Regions from separate parts of the Martinezella sp. CNPSo 3964 genome, predicted to be linked through region 1. Evidence: predicted binding sites of a transcription regulator. Region 1 holds the regulator's gene; each other region holds the start of a gene.

The links. Region 1 encodes PhoB, which activates phosphate uptake and scavenging genes when phosphate is short. Its sites were predicted from a motif close to TGTCATNNANCTGTCAT; they were not measured.
Region 2: the regulator PhoB is predicted to act here: its motif matches at 3,658-3,674, upstream of AC13Q5_RS27695 (phospholipase C).
Region 3: the regulator PhoB is predicted to act here: its motif matches at 3,353-3,369, upstream of AC13Q5_RS07410 (BtaA family protein).
Region 4: the regulator PhoB is predicted to act here: its motif matches at 3,056-3,072, upstream of AC13Q5_RS30860 (LTA synthase family protein).

What each region holds. Positions count from the first base shown of each region.
Region 1 covers NZ_JBXSOW010000007.1:137,647-143,300, reverse strand. The annotation lists gene pstC (phosphate ABC transporter permease subunit PstC) at 1-233, shown strand, start outside; gene pstA (phosphate ABC transporter permease PstA) at 230-1,564, shown strand; gene pstB (phosphate ABC transporter ATP-binding protein PstB) at 1,579-2,394, shown strand; gene phoU (phosphate signaling complex protein PhoU) at 2,446-3,159, shown strand; gene phoB (phosphate regulon transcriptional regulator PhoB) at 3,191-3,874, shown strand; gene AC13Q5_RS21805 (GcrA family cell cycle regulator) at 3,967-4,494, opposite strand; gene AC13Q5_RS21800 (acetylornithine transaminase) at 4,920-5,654, shown strand, end outside.
Region 2 covers NZ_JBXSOW010000011.1:71,936-77,589, reverse strand. The annotation lists gene AC13Q5_RS27705 (GNAT family N-acetyltransferase) at 1-481, shown strand, start outside; gene AC13Q5_RS27700 (cytochrome-c peroxidase) at 540-1,922, opposite strand; gene AC13Q5_RS27695 (phospholipase C) at 1,942-3,570, opposite strand; gene cysE (serine O-acetyltransferase) at 3,992-4,807, opposite strand; gene AC13Q5_RS27685 (WD40 repeat domain-containing protein) at 4,824-5,654, opposite strand, start outside.
Region 3 covers NZ_JBXSOW010000002.1:163,508-169,161, reverse strand. The annotation lists gene AC13Q5_RS07425 (lytic murein transglycosylase) at 1-299, opposite strand, end outside; gene AC13Q5_RS07420 (glycoside hydrolase family 25 protein) at 379-1,170, opposite strand; gene AC13Q5_RS07415 (class I SAM-dependent methyltransferase) at 1,385-2,059, opposite strand; gene AC13Q5_RS07410 (BtaA family protein) at 2,056-3,303, opposite strand; gene AC13Q5_RS07405 (serine hydrolase domain-containing protein) at 3,496-4,884, shown strand; gene AC13Q5_RS07400 (transglycosylase SLT domain-containing protein) at 4,911-5,654, opposite strand, start outside.
Region 4 covers NZ_JBXSOW010000014.1:134,250-139,903, reverse strand. The annotation lists gene AC13Q5_RS30870 (GFA family protein) at 1-355, shown strand, start outside; gene AC13Q5_RS30865 (DUF1003 domain-containing protein) at 359-895, opposite strand; gene AC13Q5_RS30860 (LTA synthase family protein) at 1,089-3,050, opposite strand; gene AC13Q5_RS30855 (NAD+ synthase) at 3,210-4,889, shown strand; gene AC13Q5_RS30850 (TolB family protein) at 4,918-5,654, shown strand, end outside.

The sequences.
Region 1 (5,654 bases):
CCATGATCGTGGTGCTGGCTGCCGGCGTGGCCGCCCGCATGCAGCTAGATCCCTTCGAACCGATGACGACTGTCACCGTGAAGATCGTCAACCAGCTGACCGGCGATCTGGAGTTTACCTCGCCGCAGACGCTCGTCGCTTTCGCGCTCGGCATCACGCTGTTTTGCCTGACGCTGTGCCTCAATGTCTATGCGCTCTACATTGTCCGCCGTTACAGGGAGCAATACGAATGAGCGACATCGTATCCTCCCCTCAGGTGAACATGCCGCGCGGCCTGACACCGGGTGCGCCCGCGCGCCGCGATATCGGCATCAGGCGACGCTACGCCGCCGAGCGCCGCTTTCGCGCCTACGGCATCACGGCCGTCATCTTTGGTCTCGTCTTCCTCATCATCCTGGTCTCGACCGTGGTCCGCACCGGCTATACCGCCTTCGTTCAGACTTCGATCACCCTGCCGATCGAATTCAGCGAGAAGGTGATCGACCCGACTGCCAAGCGCACGAGCGATCCGAAGGTACTGATTGCTGCCAACTATCCGGTTCTCGTACGGGACGCGCTGGTGAAAGTGCTTCGCATCGATCCGGCCAATCGCGCGCTTGTTCGCGAGGCGACGGCCATAGTGTCGGAGGGCGCCAGGGTCGTGCTGCGTGACCGGGTCGTTGCCAACCCCTCGATCATAGGAACGACTGAGAACGTCACCTTCCTGGCCAGCGCCAATATCGATTCCGCCAACAAGGGCCAGATCGATCTCACCGTCGACGAAAAGGACCGCAAGATATCCGATCGGCAGATCGCCTGGATGAAGCAGCTCAGCGATAGCGGTGCGCTGTACAAGGCTTTCAACAGCGGCCTTTTCGTATCGGGCAATTCGAGCCGGCCGGAGGCCGCCGGTCTCGGTGTCGCGCTGATCGGCTCGCTCTATCTGATGCTGACCGTGCTCGTTCTTGCTCTGCCCGTCGGCGTTGCGGCGTCGATCTATCTGGAGGAGTTCGCGCCGAAGAACCGGCTGACGGATCTGATCGAGGTCAATATCAACAATCTCGCGGCCGTTCCTTCGATCGTCTACGGCTTGCTGGGTCTCTCGGTCTTCATCAACATGATGGGCCTGCCGCGTTCGGCCTCGCTGGTCGGCGGACTGGTGCTGAGCCTAATGACGCTGCCGATGATCATCATTGCCACGCGCTCGGCATTGCGGGCCGTGCCGCCGTCGATCCGCAGCGCGGCGCTCGGGCTAGGCGCGTCACGCATGCAGATGGTCTTCCATCACGTCCTGCCGCTTGCGATGCCGGGCATTCTGACGGGCACGATCCTCGGGCTTGCCCATGCGCTCGGCGAGACGGCGCCGCTGCTTTTGATCGGCATGGTCGCCTTTGTCGCCAACTATCCGGCATCGCCCCTCGATCCGTCGACGGCGCTGCCGGTGCAGATTTACATGTGGGCGAGCGAAGCCGAGCGTGCCTTCGTCGAAAGAACGTCCGGGGCCATCATCGTCCTGCTCTTCTTCCTCGTCGCAATGAATATCGGCGCCATCCTGCTGCGCCGCCGCTTCGAGCGGCGCTGGTAAGGGAGGGCCGTAGGATGAACATGATGACGGAAGCCGCAAGCGAAAAAGCATTGACCAAGAAGATGATGACGATCCCCTACAAGATGATCGGCCAGGACGTTTCGGTCTTCTATGGCGACAAGCGCGCGCTTTTCGACGTCAATCTGAAGATCCGTGCGAATACGGTCACGGCTCTGATCGGTCCTTCCGGTTGCGGCAAGTCCACCTTCCTGCGTTGCCTCAACCGCATGAACGATACGATCGAGACTTGCCGCGTCACCGGCAAGATCACGCTCGACGATCAGGATGTCTACGATAACAGCATTGATGTCGTTGAATTGCGCGCCCGCGTCGGCATGGTCTTCCAGAAGCCCAACCCGTTTCCGAAGTCGATCTATGAGAATGTCGCCTACGGTCCGCGCATCCATGGCCTGCATCGTTCGAAAGCCGATCTCGAACATATCGTCGAAACCAGCCTGCAGAAGGCCGGTCTTTGGGGCGAGGTGAAGGATCGGCTCCATGACGCCGGTACGAGCCTGTCGGGCGGTCAGCAGCAGCGTCTGTGCATCGCCCGCGCCGTTGCGGTCAGCCCGGAGGTCATCCTGATGGACGAGCCGTGCTCGGCGCTCGATCCGATTGCAACGGCCAAGGTCGAAGACCTTATCCACGAGCTGCGGGAAAATTTCACGATCGTCATCGTGACGCATTCCATGCAGCAGGCAGCCCGCGTTTCGCAACGCACCGCAATGTTCCACCTCGGCCACCTGGTCGAGGAGAATGACACCGATAAGATGTTCACCAATCCCGACGATTTCCGCACGCAGGATTACATCATGGGCCGTTTTGGTTGATGATGTCAGGCGCGCGGCTCATTTCACACAGTTCACCTTGAGGATAGAAAAATGGTCTCCACTCACATTCTCTCTGCCTACGACGAAGACCTGAAGTTCCTGACGCGCCGCATTGCGGAAATGGGCGGCCTGGCCGAGCAGATGGTCAGCGACAGCGTACGCGCGCTCGTCAACAGCGATGCCGGTCTTGCCCAGAAGGTCATTTCCGACGACGTCGTTCTCGACCATGCCGAGCGCGAAGTCGGCGACAAGGCGATCGTCACGATCGCTCGCCGCCAGCCGATGGCAGCCGACCTGCGTGAGATCATGGGTTCGATCCGCATCGCCTCCGACCTGGAGCGTGTTGGCGATCTTGGCAAGAACACCGCCAAGCGCGTCATCGCCGTTCAGGGCACCGGCGTTCCACGCCGCCTCGCTCGCGGCATCGAGCACCTCTCCGAACTGGCGCTGAGCCAGCTCAAGGAAGTTCTGGATGTCTACGCGACCCGCTCGCCCGACAAGGCCGTGTCGATCCGCGAACGCGACGAGGAAATCGACGCAATGTACACCTCGCTGTTCCGCGAGATGTTGACCTACATGATGGAGGATCCGCGCAACATCACCACCTGCACGCATCTTCTTTTCTGCGCCAAGAACATCGAGCGCATCGGCGACCATGCCACGAACATCGCCGAGACGATCTATTACATGGCGACAGGCGCGCAGCCGGAAGGCGAGCGCCCGAAAGACGATACCGCCAACACCGTCGGCGCGGTGACGGAATAATCTGGAAGCGAAGAAAGGAGACCATAGGCGCATGGTTCCGAGAGTTGCTGTTGTAGAAGACGAGGAAGCGCTTAGCGTTCTGCTGCGCTACAATCTTGAGGCCGAAGGCTTCGAGGTCGACACGATCCTCAGAGGCGATGAGGCTGAGCTGCGTCTCCAGGAGCGCATCCCCGATCTCCTGATCCTCGATTGGATGCTCCCCGGTGTATCCGGCATCGAGCTCTGCCGCCGGCTGCGTATGCGGCCGGAGACGGAGCGCCTGCCGATCATCATGCTGACGGCCCGCGGCGAGGAAAGCGAGCGCGTGCGTGGGCTTTCCACCGGCGCGGACGATTACGTCGTCAAGCCGTTCTCGACGCCGGAGCTGATGGCCCGCGTCAAGGCGATGCTGCGGCGTGCCCGCCCGGAGGTTCTCTCCACGGTGCTGCGCTGTGGCGATATCGAGCTGGACCGCGAAACCCATCGCGTCCATCGCAAGAGCCGCGAAGTGCGGTTGGGGCCAACGGAATTCCGCCTGCTGGAATTCTTGATGTCCTCGCCTGGACGCGTCTTCTCGCGTTCGCAGCTGCTCGACGGCGTATGGGGGCACGATATCTATGTCGACGAACGCACCGTCGACGTCCATGTCGGCCGTCTGCGCAAGGCGCTGAATTTCTCCAATATGCAGGATGTCATCCGCACCGTTCGTGGCGCGGGCTATTCCATGGAAGCCTGAGCGGCAAGGCCGCTCGGGCATTACGACATAGCGGCGGAAATATAAAAACGGGCCTCGAGGGGCCCGTTTTTCTTGGGTTTTGCTTATGGTTTTCAGCCGTTGTTGCGTCGGCGATCATGCACCGGCTGGTAGGCCATGCGCTGATGATAGGTGCAATAAGGCGACGAATCCGGGCTGTCGTTGCCGCAGAAGTGGAAATCATCCTTCAGCGGGTCGCCGACCGGCCACTTGCAGGTGCGTTCCGTCAGTTCCGTCAGGCCGAGCCGGCGGGAGATCGGAACGACGACATTTGCAGCCGGGCGATATTGAATTTCGTTGACGGAATCGACCTCGATCTCTTCCTTCAGCATGGTTGCGCCCTGCTGACGGGTGACCACCGTGCGGGTAGCAACGCGCGATCCGTAGCTTGCGGCGCGAGGCGCTGCGGCGCTGCGCTTCGGCGTGCGCGCTGTGGTTGTCGTGCCGCCCGCCTTCGCTCGACCGGGAAGGTTCAGGCGATGCACCTTGCCGATGACGGCATTACGGCTCACGTCACCGAGCTGCGCAGCAATTTGGCTGGCGCTCAACCCTTCGGACCATAGCTTTTTCAGCTTCTCGACGCGTTCGTCTGTCCAATTCATGCCCTGTCTCCGCTGTCGCGTTTCCGATGGCAGAATCCCTCACCATTGCCTCGCATGGGAACAAGGCGCGAAACGCTCTAAAATTGTGGTGACTAGTTCCGCCGCATGCAGTCTAGCAATTGGTTTTTAACCTAGTGTGAGGCTGACTCCGTGACAAGAGTCGCGAGAATCTTGAGGAATCGATTTCGAGGTTTTCCCCAACTTGCTGCCCAGGCGTGGCATTTCTGCAATAGGCGCCGCCGAACCCATCTCTTTCGCCCGCAAGCGCTATCTCGCACCTGCTAAAGCGCCAGTTTTGTTGACATCGCGGTGCAAAACATCAATAGTGCCCAAGCCGCCGCAAGGCGGCATTTTTGATTTTTTCGGACCCGTTTCATCAAATGGAAGCGATCGGTCCTTAAAGTTGTGATCGAGGAGATATGGCCATGGCCGAGACCACGCCGCTTTATGACACCTATATGCGCGCTCCGCTACGGTTCGAGCGAGGCGAGGGCGTCTGGCTGGTCACCGAAAATGGCGAGCGCTACCTCGATTTCGCGGCCGGCGTCGCGGTCAACTCGCTCGGCCATGCCCATCCCCATCTTGTTGCCGAATTGAAGGCCCAGGCTGACAAGGTCTGGCACCTTTCCAACCTCTATGAGGTGCCCGGTCAGGAGAAGCTGTCGAAGCGGCTGACGGAAGCCACCTTCGCCGACAAGGTGTTCTTCACCAATTCGGGTGCAGAAGCGCTGGAATGCGCCATCAAGACGGCACGGCGCTATCAGTTCGCCAAGGGGCATCCTGAAAAGTTCCATATCATCACCTTCGAAGGTGCGTTCCATGGCCGCACGATCGCGACGATCGCTGCCGGTGGTCAGGAAAAGTATATCGAAGGTTTCGGTCCGAAGGCGCCGGGCTTCGACCAGGTGCAGTTCGGCGATCTCGATGCCGTGCGTGCCGCTATCACCGACGCGACGGCCGCGATCCTGATCGAACCGGTGCAGGGCGAGGGCGGCATCCGCCCGGCCACCAATGAATTCCTGCGGGGGCTGCGCCAGATCTGCGACGAGCACGGCCTGCTGTTGATCCTTGATGAAGTGCAGTGCGGCGTCGGCCGAACGGGCAAGCTGTTTGCCCATGAATGGGCTGGCATCAAGCCTGACATCATGGCGGTCGCCAAG
Region 2 (5,654 bases), on a different contig from region 1:
CATGGGTCCCGACCGCCGCAAGAAGTCGTCCGAAAAGCTGCGCCAGGGCCGTGTGCCGGCCGACGGCCTGGCGCTGGTCGCGCGCGATCGCGCCGGCCATGTCATCGGCACCGTTCGCCTCTGGAACGTCGAAGCCGGCGTCGATCGCGAGACGCGCCCGGTCGAGGCATTGCTGCTCGGTCCGCTGGCGATCGATCCTGTCTATGAAGGCAAGGGCATCGGCTCGGCGCTGATGCGCGCTGCCATCATGGAAGCCAAGAAGCGCGGCCATGGCGCGATCCTGCTCGTCGGCGATGCGCCCTATTACGAGCGCTTTGGCTTCTTTGCTTCCAAGGCCCGCCATCTCGTCATGCCGGGTCCGTTCCAGCGCGATCGTTTCCTCGCGCTCGAGCTGAAGGATGGCTGGCTTGATGGTGCTGTCGGCATCATCGTTGCCAGCGGCCGTAAGCTTGCCCAGCCGCCATTATCTAAGGCCGCGTAACGCGCACGAACAGTCCTGAAGCATCAAAAGGCCTTCGCCCATTCGGGCGAAGGCCTTTTTATTTGGCTGCCTTCACGTTGTCCTTGGCTGGATCGTAGCCATCCGTCAGCGTTTTCAGGAAGGCGACGACGTCGGCAATCTCGGCATCGTTCAGGGCAGGGGCATCGCCGAGCTTGCGGTTCATCGGCACGTCGATCACGTCGATATTGGCCTGATATTGCGTCGGGAGGTCGTTGTATTTCAGCACCTTGCCGCTTGTATTCTTCGGATAGATCTCTTCGGGATTGGTGTCGCGCTTGACGTAGAAGCGGGTCACATCTTCCAGGGTCCGGTAGACGCCATTATGGAAGAAGACGTGGCGGGTGGCGACGTTGCGCAGCGTCGGCGTCTTGAAGAGCCCGCAATTCTGCTGCTGGGCGGAATAGGTGTCGTTGCGCAGCGGCCCGCAAATGCCGGTGTCATAGTAATGCGCATCTGCATTGGCCGGAATGGCCGGGTTGCGCGGCGCGCCGAGGGCTTCGAACTCGAAATCGGTGAAGTTCGGCATCTGCCCGTCGCCGGTCATCTTGTCGAGGTGGCAGGAGGCGCAATTGCCCTTGTTCGCATCGTCGAACAGCTTCAAGCCCCTGGCTTCCGCATCCGTCAGGACCGCCTTGCCGCGCAGGTAATAATCATACTTGCTCGTATAGGGATGGAAGGAGAGCTCCTCGACCTGATAGCGGGCGAGCGCGAAGCCGATTTCCGAAATCATCATATCCTGATCGTTGGCGACATTATCGCCAAACAGCGCCGAAATCTCCTTGCCGTATCCTTTTTTCAGCTTGGTATAGACGATGGCCGCATCGGCATTTGCCATTTCAAAGGGCGAGATCATCGGCTGCAGGGCCTGTTCTTCCAGCGAATCGACACGTCCATCCCAGAACATGCCGCCCTGCGGCACGAGGTTTGCTGCAGCGGCCGCATCGGCCTTGACGATGGCCTGTGCCGTCAGCGGACCGGCAACGGTGGCGGGAGCATTGGCCAGAGCCACGCCGGAAGCTTCCGTCATCGGCGAGGCTTCCGCGGCTTCGTCGGCAGCGCTTTCCTCGCCGATCGAGAAGGATGGTGTCGACATTTTGTAGGCAAGGCTCGGCACGGCGCGGATGCCGGGCTGGTCGAGATGTGGGCCGCCGAGCTGGACGGTGAGGCCGTTGGCGGGCGCGTAGTGGTTGGCAGGATCATGGCAGGTGGCGCAGGACATCTGGCCTCCGCCGGAGAGCGACGGATCGAAGAACAGTCGTTTGCCGAGCTGGGCCACCGCACTTAACGGTGCCTGGTCGTCATAGCTATCCGTCGCCGAAGCATTGGTGGCGGGTTCGTTTGCCATGCCGACAGCCGCACCCGCGAGCGAGAGGCCCGCGAGTGCGAGGAGCGGCAGGAGACGGCGGTAGGTCACGCGCATTTCCGTCTCCCTTCCGGTGTCACGATGCCTGGTTGCCGGTCTTCGGATCGAGGATCAGCTTCGGCGCGTCCCCCTTGGACCAGTCGAACATGTTGTTCAGCGAGCCCGAGAGCACATCGAAGGAGCCGCCGCCGAGGCGGGTACCGGCCATCCAGTTGTCCTCGATGAAGCGCATGACGGAGGTCTGGTCGGTGAGCGTATGGTCGACGAAGTTGACCTTGGCATAGGGCGAGATGACGAGCAGCGGCTGGCGTGTGCCATAACCGCAACGTCCCTGCGCCGGCAGGCCGTTGACACCAGGCAGCGCCGTGCCGGTGGAGCAGCTGTCGCCGCTCAGCACGTCGTAGCCCTTGACCGGGAGTTTCGAAGGATTGACGACCGCGTGGGCATGGTCATACCAGCCGTCGGAATCGTCGTAGAGGAGGATGATCGCGGTATCCTTCCAATCCGGTGAATTCTGCACGGTGTTGACCACCTGCGTCACGAACTCCTGTTCGTCGAGCGGATCGGAATAGCCGGCATGGCCGTCCTGATAAGCGGGTGCCTTCAGGAAGCTGACAGTCGGCATGTTGCCGTTCTTCAGCGCCGCATAGAAGTCAGTCATGTCGTACTGGTGATTGGCTGCGTCGGTGGTGCCGATTGCGGCGACGGAGGACGGGCGTGCGTGCGTCGGGTTGGCGGTCGAGGCGTAGTACTGGAACGGCTGGTGATGCGGGATGTAATCGGCGCTATTGACCTTGGTGACGGTCGAGGTGGTTGCGCGCTTGCAGGCCGCCGTGCCGTCCGGATTGGTCTGCGTCAGATCGAAGCCACCTTCGAAGAAGCCCCAGGTGATCTTGTGCTCGTTCAGCATGTCGCCGATGTTCTTGCCGTACATCAGCGCTGTCTGGCCGACCGAGCAGACGTCGCCGGTCGGGTCGAAATCGCTAATCGCAGTCCAGCCGCCATTGCCATCAGGCACGATGCGGCCCTTGGAATAGGTGCCATCGCTCTCCAGCGTATAGCCGGGCGGCAGGATGACGCCGTTGGTCTGGCCGGAGATCAGGTTCAGCGCGCCGGGGGTCGAGGGGCCGAAATTGGTGGAGAAGGAATTGTCGCTCAGCGCATAGTGCTGGGCATAGTTCCAGTAGGCCGTGACGGTGTTGCCATCATAATAGCCCATGACCTGCCCTTTCGTGCCAAAGGCACCGGCCGCACCCTTGGTGCCCTTGCCGGTATTGGCGGGGAAAAGGTCCATGGCGAAGTTGTTGTAGGCGGCCTGCTCGGCGGTATAGCCGTGGTTCTGCGACTGGGTTGCGGCCTGCGTGCGGTCGAGCCGGAAGGGGGCCGCCGCATCGGCGCCGTTGGCCGTGTTGGTCTTGTTCGGATTTGTGTCGAGAAGACCGGCATTGGCGAGCGTGTTGATATCGGCCGGCGTGTTGTCGGAGGCCTTGAATGCGGGCTCGCCATCGACATTTGCGGCCTTGGGGTAGGTCGCGAAATAATGGTCGAAGGAGACGTTTTCCTGGAAGATAACGACAAGATGCTTGATGGGGGTCGCGGTATTCGGTGCCGGGCTTAAGTCAGCGGCAACGGCGGTGGAACAGAGCAAAACAAGACTAAGCGCGCTGCCGGTTGCAAGGGCGGCGCGACGTGAAAAACTGGTCATCGTCATATCCTCTTTGAGTGGGGGCATTGCTCCGGCGCATTTGCGCCACGCCGGGCATAGAGAACCCTTTCGAGCTATCAACGGAGTATGACAGTTCCATGAAGGGTGCGGAGAGGGGATATCGCTTTTGTCGAGCATGGGGGCGACAAAGGGCTGATTCCGCAGTGGCGGCCGATGACCAACGGAGAGCGTCTGTCGGGAAAAGTGGCGATGCTACCTTATGTCACGGCTGGTGCCTCCACCCGCCCTCGTGGTTCGAGACGGCCCAATGGGTCTCCTCACCATGAGGGCTAGTCTCTGCCGTTTGGGCTGTGGCCTAGGGCGTTGTCGGCCTGCTCCGCCTCATCCTGAGGTGCATTTCGGAGCGAAGCGTAGAAATGCCTCGAAGGACGAGGCGGCCCCGGTCACCCAAATAGGAAGATTAAATATTCTGATCCATCGTCTCGGCCGGAATTTCATCGGCGCGATGGATACGGACGACCACGGCGGGTACGCCGGCAACCGTGCAGTGTGGGGGAACGGGCTTCACAACGACGCTGCCGGCGGCAACCTTGCTGAAAGCGCCGACTTCGATGTTGCCGAGGATCTTGGCGCCGGCGCCGATCATCACGCCGTGGCGGATCTTCGGATGCCGGTCACCACTTTCCTTGCCTGTGCCGCCGAGGGTAACGTTCTGCAGGATGGAGACCTCATCCTCGATAACGGCCGTTTCGCCGATGACGATGCCGGAACCATGATCGAGCATGATCGATGTGCCGATCTTCGCGGCCGGGTGAATATCCGGGCCGAAGACGAGCGAAACGAGGTTGGATAGCCAGCTGGCAATTTCCTTGCGGCCTTCTGTCCAGAGGGCATGGGCGATGCGGTGCGTCTGCAGGGCATGGAAGCCCTTCAGGTTCAAAAGCGCGTGCAGATAGGTGGTGCAGGCGGGGTCGCGGGTTCGCACGGCAACGAGATCCGCTTCGGTCGCCTGCAGGATGGCGGGATATCGCGTCAGCACGTCCGACAGCAGCGACAGCATGTCGCCATGCTCGATCCTGACGACGCAGAGCCGTGCGGCCAGCACCTTGGCAAGGCTCTCGGCATTGGAGCTTCCGGTGAGCAACTGCGCCTGCAGCACCGGGGCGAGCGTCGGCTCGCGCGCCGCCAGCTCGGCGGCTTCGCAACGGATCACGTCCCAGACGTTTTCGGCTGGCGCAGGCGTATTCCCGACAATTGCCGTTCCCGACTGAGGCATGACCCTGTCTTTCTGCTTAACCGGATACGTCGACGATGCCGCAATCGCCGGCTTCCGAGGCGAAGGCGAGCAGCTTGCCGGATTTGCTCCAGCTCATCGATGTGATCGCACCCTTGCCGGGACGACGCAAGAGCGCTTCCTTGGCGTCGCCGAGGCGCACCGCGAGAATCATGCCGTCGATGAAGCCGATGGCGAGGATATCCTCGGCAGGATGGAACTTTACAGAGGTCGCCATGATGTTGGCGCGGGTGCCGAGTTCGAGCGGCGCCTTGCCCATCGGCCCGTCCTTGCCCTGGAAGGGCCAGACGATCGCCGCGGGAGCACCCGAAGAGGCAAGCCATTTGCCCTTGTTCGACCAGGAGAGCGACTTCACCTTGGCGGGATAGCCGGTCATGCGCATGTGGCGTGCTTCCGCGCCCGGCTTCGTGTCCAGCTTCCAGCCATGCAGCGCATTTTCCTGCATGGTCGTGACGATAAACTGGCCATCCGGTGAGAAGGTGACGCTGGTATGGGCGCCCTTCCATTCGAGATTGACCGGCTGGGCGCTCATGCCGACCCAATGCAGCGATACGCCGTTATACCGGGCAACGGCGATGCGCAGGCCCTTGGGTGCGAAACCGATGCCTTCGACGGTGCGCTCCTCGGCAAACTCTTTCGTCGTGCCGTCGGAAAGGCGCACGAAGGTGCTCTTGCCATAGGAATAGGCGACGGCACCCTGCGGACCGGCGGCAAGCTGGCTGATCCATTTGCGTGGCGCTTCGGCGAGCGTCGTCGCGCTGCCGTCGGCCGCGATCCGCAGCACCTTGCCGTCTTCGCCGCCCGAAATTAGGCTCTCACTATGGGGATC
Region 3 (5,654 bases), on a different contig from region 1:
TCCAGGAAGGTCTGGCGGAAGACGCCCTGATTACGGTCCATGGCAAGGACCTTAGGGTCGATCTGCGCGCCGGCGAGGGCCTTGTCGGCGGCGGCTGCATCCGTGCCACCGGCAATCGCCTCAGCCTTTACGCCGGCCAGAAAAGCCGCGAGATCGCCGCCGCAGGCTGCTTTTGGCGTTGCGTCGCTGCTCGCCGGCGGCACTGCGGCTGGAGCCGCGCTTTGAGCCAATGCCGTACCGGTCATGGCGGAAGCGAAGAGCAACGCAAGAGCGCCGCGTCGAATGGTGTGACGATCCATGAGCGATCCTTCCTAGTGATAGAATAGGGTCGCTTTCACAGAAGATTGTGACATAAGCAAGAGTGAAATGGGCTCAGTATTAAGAATTTCCCTGCTTCTCTACTGCAGCCACCCAGTTTTGCCAGTTCTGCTCGGAACCGGCAAAAACATTGATGTCCGTCGGGCCTTTGATGCCGGGGATAACGCCGGTCGAGGTATATTGCCAGAAGGCCCAGCTGCGGTCTGCATAGGTCTCTTTCGGATGCTTGGCGACCGAGCGGACCCAGAAGTGATAATCCTTGAAATAGCCGGCAAGATTCTCGCGGTGGAAGTCGACCGAAGTATAGATGATCGGGCGCTTGCCGTAATAAGCCTGCAGGCGATCCATGAACCGCTTGATTTCCGTTCGCACCGTTTCGGGAGCCGGCCTGGTCTTGCAGGTCGGGGAGCCAGGGTTCCATTCAACGTCGACGACGGGAGGAAGCGCCATGGCATCCTTCGGTACGTTGCGGATGAACCAATCGGCCTGCTCGTCGGCCGTGGAGCAGAAATAGAAGAAATGATAGGGCGCGTGCAGCAATCCCGCAGCGCTGGCCTCATTCCAATACTCGGTGAAACGAGGATCGATCCGATCCTTGCCTTCCGTCGCCTTGATAAAAACGAAGGCGACACCGGAACCCTTGACGGCTTTCCAATCGATATCGCCCTGCCATTTGGAAATATCGATGCCATGGATGGGGTGACGCTCGGGATGATCGCGGCCGAAATCCTGGGGTTTCGTATCGGCGAACCTGGTCTTGGGAAGAGCCGCCGTCGATAGGGCATCATAGCCCGTCGTGCAGCCATTCAAGAAAAGGGCGAGCGGCAGTAGGCATGCCAGAAGCCGGCGCATGGATATCCTGTTATGGCGCGAGTGATCTTGCTGCCCCAAGACTTGGCTTCCGTAATATGGTCCCCGATAATCCGAAAGAGCGGCAGACCAGACTGTTGCCAGCTGATCTTGCCAGTTTATTCACCATATCAACGTAAAAAATGCGTTATCTTCAAGCAAATTCTTATGCCTGGTGCCTTCAGAGGCCGGATTTTGCGCTGGAATCTGTCGCCGCTCAAGCGCCGTGCCGGGTTGCCACCGCCCGCCAGGCATATCCGCGGCCGATCCTTTCGGTTCTCACCGACATGCCTCGCGCTGCAGCTTTTTCTTCGAGCACCGTCAGAAGATCGGCGCGGGGAGTGACGTGGAATTTCTTCAGCCAGCCTTTGAGTATGGCACGGAACCAACCAGGCAATCCTTCCTGCTGGCCGAAATCGACGATATGAAGCTCGCCGCCGGGTGCGACCGCATCGAGCGAAGCGTCGATGGCATTCTTCCAGTCCGGGATCATCGAGAGCGCGTAGGAAATCATCACGCGATCAAACCCGCCTACGCTGAAATCGGCTGGCGAAAAGGCTGTGGCATCGGCGACGCGGAAATCCGGCATCTGCTTCAAGCTGCGGAAATTGGCACGCGCCGAGATCAGCATTTCCTGCGAGATATCAAGGCCATAGAGCCGAGAGGAGGGGAAGCGTCGATAGGCGAGCAGCATATTGCGACCCGTGCCGCAGCCCACTTCCAGAAGCGAGCCGCCGACTGGCACATTCAGCTGTTCGATCGTTCGATCACGTCCGAACAGGTAATATTTGCGGGTAAGGTCATAGATGTGACGCTGATAGCGGTACATGCCGTCCATCAGCTTGGCGTGGTTGTTTGCGCTGGTTTCTATGCCTGTATCCGCCTGGCTCACGCTTTTTTCCCGTAGATGTGGAAGCCGCCGTAGATGGCCGAGCGGTCACGAGCATTGAGCTCCTGCGAACGCTCTTCGAAATAGACCCACTGGTCGCGGATCGCTGGAGAAAGACGACCCTCAATGATGCTCTTTTCCGCAGCCGTGCGGAAGATGACGCGGGCGTGCTCGCGCGCCGTGCGGGTGATCTCCGCCCAGAGGCCATTGAGCTGCTCGTCGGTCATCCAGTCCTGCGCATCAAGCAAGATGTAGCGATCGCGCGAGGCTGCCGGTTTGGAAGCGAGAAGCTCGGTGAAATTGGCGTGATGCACGTCGACACGATCGGCATTGGCGCGGATCGCGGCATAGTGTTCCGGCTTGAGATAGGTGGGCAGGGGACCCTGGTGCTGGGCAGCGTAGCGGCGCGAGAATGCCTGCCAGGCAAAGTAATTGTCGCGCATCGGGAAGTGACAGGCGAGCTTTTCCAGGCGGTGTTTCAGCACGGCCGAAATGGAATCGTCGCCCGCAAGGCTTGCAAGCTCATCATACTGCTGCGGCGGGATGCCGAGGCCGAAGAGCGAGCTCTTGCGACCGAGCAGCCAGCGAACCGCCCGCTTGTCGAAGATCGGTGCGATTTCCTCTTCGAAGAACTGACGCTGCTCGCGCATGGTGCGGGCTTCCGTCATCTTGGCGAGGCGAACGCCGTGCAGGCGTGCCAATATGTGGGCGGCGCCGATAAAGCGGCCGAGAAGGCCGGTCTTGTAGATGTTGCGGTTGAAGACCGTGATGCGCCTACGGCCATAGAGATCGCGGCCGTCCCAGTAGTTGGCGGTTGCCGTGTCGAGGCGCGGCGCGATGAATTGGTCGTAGGCCTGGCTATTGGCCGCGATGTCAGGCGTTCCGAAGAAGCGCACCAGGTCCGCATGGCCGGGAAGCAGACGGAAAGCCGCAAGCTTCAGCTTGTTCAGTGCGATGTGGTGGCGATTGAGATCGACGACATCGATGGATGCAGGATTTTGCGAGAGGTAGGCGAGCATGTTGCAGCCGCCCGAACCGATGGTGACGATGCGATGATGCGCCTGCAGCTCCATCGCCTCCATATCGATATCCGGATCTTCCCAGATCTGCGGATAGACGAGGCCGGAAAACAACATCCCGAACAGGCGCTCGGAGAGGCCAGCTTTAGACAGTGCCTTGTGCTGCAGCAGAGCGTCCTTGAGTTTCCGGTTCTTTTGGAGACCGGCATCCGGGGCGAATTCCGTCATCTGAGTCTTGTCACCGATTTGTGAAGTTCAGGGCGTGTAACCCGGCAATGCTACAGTCTGATGACGCGGGCTGTTGGCAGATTTCGCGGAAATGGACCGTTACGCAGATTTAACGGGCTGCCATCACGATAGGCCTTTCATCTTGTTACGTTTCCTGATTGTCTCCGCCTACCTTTTTGGAGGGTATGCAACATGCGTTTGATATCGAGAGTGATCGGGGCTCTTATTGTTTTGCTGCTGATCATTGTCGCCGGCGGGGCCATTTGGCTGTCTGTTTATCCGCCGGAATTGCTCAAGGTCGGCGATGGCTATGCCGCAAAGATTGTCTGCTCCAACACGTTCGTCGCCAAGCGAGACCCGGACAAGGTACTGGAAGAGGATGTGCAGGCTCCCGGCAATCCCGCATTGAAACTCATTCGAGTCTATGTGGACCGAGAGGAAGGAGTTGTCACGGCCCGCTTCCTCGGATTGTTTGCGCCGAACCGTGCGCTCTATCGCGGTGCGCTTGGCTGTGCGCTGGTGCCGGACGGCGATCTGCAGGCGGCTCGCAGCGCCGTCTTTCTCAACAAGGTCAAGGCGCCGAAGAGTGATGCCGTGTGGCCGGATGGGGATACGGTAAACCTTGGCCAGGGCGACGAAGGGACGAAGCTTGCCAATATCGTATCGAATTCTGACCTCGCCGGGCCTGCCATGCGCGCAATCGTCGTCGTCAAGGATGGCCGCATCGTCGCCGAGACTTATGGCGACGGGTTCGGCAAGGGAACGCCGTTGATCGGCTGGTCCATGACGAAGACCGTCAATGCAGCCATCATCGGTCGTTTGATGCTGGCTGGCCGCATGTCCTTCGACGATCAGAATCTTCTGCCGCAATGGAGCGTGGACCCACGCAAGGATATCAAACTCAGCGATCTTCTCGCCATGGAGAGCGGCCTTGCCTTCAACGAGTCATATGGCACCGTGTCGGACGTGACGCGTATGCTCTACCTCGACCCGGACGTGACCAGTATCGCAGCCGACGCGCATCAGTTGGCTGCCCCTGGCGAACGTTTCAGCTATTCCAGCGGCACGGCAGCGCTGCTTTCGCGCCTCTGGATGAACCGGCTGCCCAATCTGAGCGCTGCCATCTCCTATCCGCGTGAAGCACTTTTCGGGCCGCTCGGCATGTACAGCGCCGTTTTCGAGGCCGACGAGCGCGGCACCTTCGTCGGCAGTTCCTATCTTTACGCCAACGCCCGCGATTGGGCACGTTTTGGTCTCTTTCTGCTGCAGGATGGGGTTTGGAATGGGCACCGCCTGCTGCCGGAAGGTTTTGTCGGCGCCATGCGCACGCCAACGAAGGCTTCCGAGGGCGTTTACTCGCAGGCTCAAGCCTGGCTTGCCGGCCCCGGCGGCTCCAATGCGCAATTTGGCCTGCCTGCGGATACCTTCTGGATGACCGGTCACGACGGCCAGACGATCGCAATCGTGCCGTCTGCCAATCTTGTTGTCGTGCGGATGGGGTTGACGCCGACCTGGGCGGATTATCGGCCGCAAATCCTGGTAAAGCGGATCATGGATGTGATAAAGCCGGCCTCCACGTAGGCCGGCTTTCACAATATCCCGATAGATCAGTAATTGCCGTTGGCGACGTCCGTCAGGCCCTTGCGTTTGGCATCGTAGTAGTAGCCGCGAGCGTAGAGCTGGACCGCATTGGCTTCCTTGTTTTCTGCCTTGCTGTCGGCCGTCATCCATGCGCCGCGCAGATATTTGGCGGCGTATTTGATGTTGGTTTCGGCATCAAGGAGGCCGGACGCCGGGCCTTCATAGCCCATCGACTTGGCCGTATTGTACTTGATCTGCATGAGGCCGAAATATCCGGCGCGGTTATAGGCCTTCGGATTGTAGCGGCTTTCGCGGTGAACGACGCGATGGATAAGGGATTCCGGAATTTCGTAGAGCTTGGCGTATTTCTGGATGAGCTTCGAAACGTAGCTCTTTTCCGCAGCCGGAACATCGGAATCGTAATTCGGCGTGTTGGTGGTGGTCATGACAGCCGGAACGACCGTCGGGCCGCTGCTGTCGAAATTGAAGTCGTAATGCATGCGGTTGTCCGCATAGCGCTGAACGCCGATCTGAGCGGGGGTGGCGAAGGCGACTTCTGCCTGTGCCATCGAATCTGGACGCGGCGTCGGCACTGCGACTTGAATGGCTGCCACATCCGATGTCATCGGAATGGTCGGCTCGCCCTGGGCCGTGGATGCGGAAACCGGCGTGAGCGCGGCATCGCCGGGGCGTGCCGGATTGGGCATGGGAATTGCAACCACGGAAGGCACCAGGGGCACATCGGATGCCGCGTAGGCCGCAGCCGTCGA
Region 4 (5,654 bases), on a different contig from region 1:
GGTTGTGGCCTGCCATTGCTCGCAGTGCCGCAAGCAGACCGGGCTCTATTATGCGGCGACCAATGTTGCGAGCCAAAATCTCGTCATCGAGGGAGAGGAAGCGATCACCTGGTATCGCGCCAGCACATTCGCTCGCCGCGGCTTCTGCAAGACCTGTGGGTCGGCGCTGTTCTGGGTGGCCGATAGCGCCGATGAAATATCAATCATGGCCGGTTTGTTCGACCAGCCGAGCGGCCTTGAGATAGGTTATCACATCTATTGCGCCGACAAGGGCGACTATTATGAGATCAGCGACGGACTGCCGCAATACCGGCAGGGGCGACCGGGATTGCTGACGGCCGGCCCCTCCGATTGACCCTCAGATACTGCCTTTTTCGGTAACGAGCTTGCTGAGCTTGGCGAGCTCTTCCCGCACCACTGCAAGCTCGGTCAGCACCTGCATATCGATCTTCTGGTGCAGGGACAGGACTTCCAGCTCGGACTTGAGATTGACCTCATAGTCCTTGGCGGCCTCGAAACGATCGCGTTCGGCCTGGCGGTTCTGCGACATCATGATGATTGGCGCCTGGATGGCGGCAAGCATGGAGAGAACAAGGTTCAGGAAGATGAAGGGATAGGGGTCGAAGGCCTGCGTGGCGAGAACCACCGTGTTGACTAGGCACCAGAAGACCAGGAACAGCAAGAAGGCGATGATGAAGGACCAGGAGCCGCCGACGCGGGCGATGCCGTCCGCTAGCCGCTGCCCTGTGGAGGACTCCGCCGAAATAGCAGCGTTGACGTCGGTCGATATGATTTTCCGCTCATGCGCTTTCTTGAGAACGCGCTTTTCGATGTCGCCGAGTTCATCGGCTGTTTTGTCGAAGTGCAGATGTACGAAATTGGGAAGATTATGCATTGGGAGGGCTCCGAGGGTCCTAGTGGCATTGAATGCAACTATTCGACCAATGGGCAGAAATGCAACGAGGGAAGGGTTTCAAACTCGATTGCGCATGGAGCCGCCGCGTGTGCCGCTTTGCCGCGGCCTCCCATATCCGGAGCATGTTCTTCTTGCAAAACGGCTGCGCTAGTTCACCATCGTGCTTTCTGTTCTAGCTATTCTCCAGGTCAACCAACTCCGCGTGTGACGGGAAGAAACGCTCGAGCCCATACTGGCGGCCAAACATCATGTCATGCTGCAGATAGCGATAGTCGCGCACCATCGGGTCTAGGCCCTGTTCCTTGCGCGCCCAATCTGGGAAGGCCTGATTGTCCTTTGTCGCAAGCTGATAGCGGTCGACGATGGTGTACTTCTTCTGCACGCGGCCAAGGAAGCCCGTGTAGAACGGATGTTCGTAGCCGGCGGTTTTCAGCAAGTGATACGGCAGCTGCGACGGGCTGATGGTGCCGATGTCCTTGCGGACACCCTTCTTGCTCGACCAGACGACGAGCGGCGTTTCATGCTCCCGCTTCATCACATCAAGCGGGGCTTTGCGGGTCGCCACCTGCTGCGGCATGTAGCCGGTGTTCGGATAGACGTTACCGAGCGGCGGCAGATGATCGCCCCAGAGGACGATGATGGTTTCGCGGTCGCGCTTTTCGGCCCAGTCCATCAACATCTTCAGGCTGTCATCGGCTTCGCGCACCCCTTGCGCATAGGTAGCGAGTGCGGCGCGGTCGTCATCGTTCAGATTTCCACCGATATCGACGGTGTTCTGAGCATAGCGGTTGGCTTCATAGGGGCCGTGTCCCTGAAGGGTAACCGCAAAGAAGAAGAAGGGGCGCTCGGCGGCGTCTCCTTCACGCATGATCTCCTTCATGAGGGAATCGTCGGCGGCGAACATGCCGCGCTTGTCCATGGCGGGCAGGGTTTCCTGAGTGTGAAACTCCTCGAAGCCGAAGGCGCGATAGACCTCGTTGCGGTTCCAGAACCAGCCGCTGAAGGGATGAAGCGCGCGCGCCGTATAGCCTTCGCCGCGGAAGAAGGTGGCAAGCGACGGCATCGGGCGGCGCACATATTGCTGATAGGGAATGCTGCCATAGGGCAGGAAGGCGTTGGAAAAGCCCGTCAGCGCCTCGAATTCGACATTGGCGGTCATGCCACCGAACTCCGGCGAAAAGACATGTCCCGATTGTCTGGCGCGGATGGTCGGCATCGGATCGGGCGTGAAGGCGACATTGGCAAGCCGCGTAGGGTCCCAGAGGGATTCACTCATCAGCATGATGACATCAGGTTTTTGGTGCGGACCGGAAAGATAACCGTAATTTCTCGCCGGCATGTCATCGATGACGCCAGGGCCATACCCGGCAGGCGATTTGACGTGCGCCATAGGCAGGTTGAGCGCGAAGGCGACGACGAATCCGTTATGGTTGTAGTTTTCCGTTTGATCCCAGACGATCGGAATGATGCCGAGCTTCTCGCGGATAAAGGAATATTGGGTCGGGTCCATCTGCGAAGCGAAGAGTGCTGTTAGCGGCACGCAGAGCGAAAACCGGCCAAGGCGCTCCTTGCGCGAAAGCACGGCGCTACGGCAGCTGATATAGCGCCAGACCACAATCAAGGTAGCCAGGCCGACGATGAGGCCGATCGCGAGTGCGGCGGCTGTCCAGGGGCGATCACTCACCATGACCGGCATCAGCTCCGTGATTTGCCGTGCGAACAGAAAGTCCGAGGGGTAGAGCGGATCGGAGAGAAAATTTTGCTTCTGGCTGGAAATGAAGGCAGGGACGAGCAGCAGCGGCGCGACGATCAAAGCTGACAGATGTGCGCGACCGACCAGGGCATCCAGCGTCAGCATCGCCAGCATGATAGTGGCGATGGTGGCGACGCCGGGACGGGATGTCGAAAGGAGATAGGTCCAGGCTGGGCCGAATTCGCCGCGCGCAACCCATTCGACCGTCATGACGATGGACAGGGAGAGAAGCAGGGTCAGCGCGAGGCTCAGGAGTAGATGCAGGCTGGAGGAGTTCTGCCTTGCCGCGCCGATCTTCTGGAAAAGGGCAAGCTTGCCCGCCAAGGCGGACTCGATGACCAATGCGACCAATGATGTCTCCGAATGCTGCACGTCGTTCATAAAATTGTCATGCTTCTGTCATGAACGGCGAATGAACCGCAAGGAGCGCTTGGTATTTTTCCGGGCAAAAATACCGCTTATGCGCGTGGTGCGATCTTTGATGCGTGTGGGGACAGGAAGGCGGTTGCGGAAGAAAGGTGCCATCGCTAAATGTATGCCATGACAGAGCAAAGCCAGATCACCCACACCATCCGCATTGCCGTTGCGCAGCTCAATCCGACGGTTGGCGACGTCTCAGGCAACCTTGCCAAGGCGCGCGAAGCCCGCGCCGAGGCTGCGCGCGAAGGCGCGCAGATCGTCTTGCTGACGGAATTGTTCATTTCCGGCTATCCGCCGGAAGATCTGGTGCTGAAGCCGGCCTTCATTCACGCCTGCTGGAAGGCGATCGAGAGCCTTGCCGTCGATACCGCCGATGGCGGCCCCGGCGTCATCATCGGTTTTCCCCGGCAGGACGAGACCGGGCGCTACAATTCCGTGGCGGTGCTCGATGGCGGCAAGGTCATCGCGGTCCGCGACAAGGTGGATCTGCCGAATTACGGCGAGTTCGACGAAAAGCGCGTCTTTGATCAGGGCGCCATGCCAGGTCCGGTCAATTTCCGCGGCGTGCGGCTGGGTATCCCGATCTGCGAGGACATCTGGGGTGAACTCGGCGTTTGCGAAACGCTTGCCGAGAGCGGTGCTGAAATCCTCTTGTCGCCGAATGGTTCGCCCTATTATCGCGGCAAGGTCGATGTCCGCCATCAGGTCGTGCTGAAGCAGGTCATCGAGACCGGCCTGCCGATGATCTATGCCGCCCAGCTCGGCGGTCAGGACGAGCTGGTTTTCGATGGCGCGAGCTTCGGCTTCAACGCCGACAAGACGCTGGCGTTCCAGATGAGCCAGTTTGAAACTGCCTTGGCGGTTACCACCTGGAAGAAGAACGGCGACGTTTGGCACTGCTCCGAAGGGCCGATGGCGCATATTCCGGAAGGCGAGGAGGCGGACTACCGTGCCTGCCTGCTGGGTTTCCGCGACTACGTCAACAAGAACGGCTTCAAGTCGGTCGTGCTCGGCTTGTCCGGCGGCATTGACTCGGCGATCTGCGCGGCGATTGCCGTCGATGCGCTGGGCGAAGAACGTGTGCGCACCGTCATGCTGCCCTATCGCTATACATCCCCGGATTCGCTGAAGGATGCGGCCGATTGCGCCAAGGCGCTCGGCTGCCGCTACGACATAGTGCCGATCGAAGATCCCGTCACCGGCTTCGCCTCCGCCTTGTCGGATCTCTTCGAAGGCACCGAAAGCGGCATCACCGAGGAAAACCTGCAGAGCCGTGCCCGCGGCACGATCCTGATGGCGATCTCCAACAAGTTCGGCTCGATGGTGGTGACGACGGGCAACAAGTCGGAGATGTCGGTGGGCTATGCCACGCTCTACGGCGATATGAACGGCGGCTTCAATCCGATCAAGGATCTCTACAAGATGCAGGTCTATGCGTTGTCACGCTGGCGCAACCTGCATGTGCCGCCGGGTGCGCTCGGCCCGTCGGGTGAGGTGATCCCCCACAATATCATCGACAAGGCACCTTCGGCGGAGCTCAGGCCGAACCAGACGGACCAGGATTCACTGCCGCCCTATCCAGTGCTCGACGACATCCTCGAATGCCTGGTGGAAAAGGAAATGTCCGTCGAGGAGATCGTGGCCCGCGGCCATGATGTCGCGACCGTACATCGCATCGAGCATCTGCTCTATCTTGCAGAGTACAAGCGTCGCCAGTCGGCGCCTGGCGTAAAGATCACCAAGAAGAATTTCGGTCGCGACCGTCGCTATCCGATCACAAATCGGTTCCGCGATCGCTGATCGTGCGTCCGACAGAGGAAGAGGACGAATGCGCAGCTCGGTCGAGATTTATAACATCCGCACGGGTGAGAACCGCGTCGTCTGGCAGACGAATGAACTGGTCGAGGCGCCGAACTATTCGCCCGACGGACGCTATCTGCTGCTGAACGGCGACGGGCTGCTATACCGTTTACCCTTGGATGGCGGCGCCGGGATTGTTCAGGTCGACACCGGTTTTGCGACCCGATGCAACAACGATCACGGCATCTCGCCCGATGGCTCGCTGATTGCCATTTCCGACAAGACGGAGCACGGCAAGGCCTGCATCTACGTTCTGCCGGCAGAGGGCGGTACACCAAGGCAGGTTACGACCAGTCTACCTTCCTACTGGCATGGCTGGTCGCCGGACGGAAAGCGCTTCTCCTATTGCGGCATCCGCAACGACGTTTTCGATATCTACACGATCTCGATCGATGGCGGCGAGGAGACACGCCTGACGCATGGAGAAGGCCGCAATGACGGGCCTGATTTCTCGGCCGATGGACAATGGATCTATTTCAACTCCAGCCGCACCGGCCTCATGCAGATCTGGCGCATCCATCCCGATGGCACCGGACTGCAGCAGGTGACCCATGATAATTATGGCAACTGGTTCGCCCATCCGTCGCCTGACAACGACAAGGTCGTGCTGATTTCCTACGATCCCGATGTCTTCGATCATCCGCGCGACCTGAATGTCCGCATGCGGTTGATGGATATGGACGGCGGCAATATCACCACGCTGTT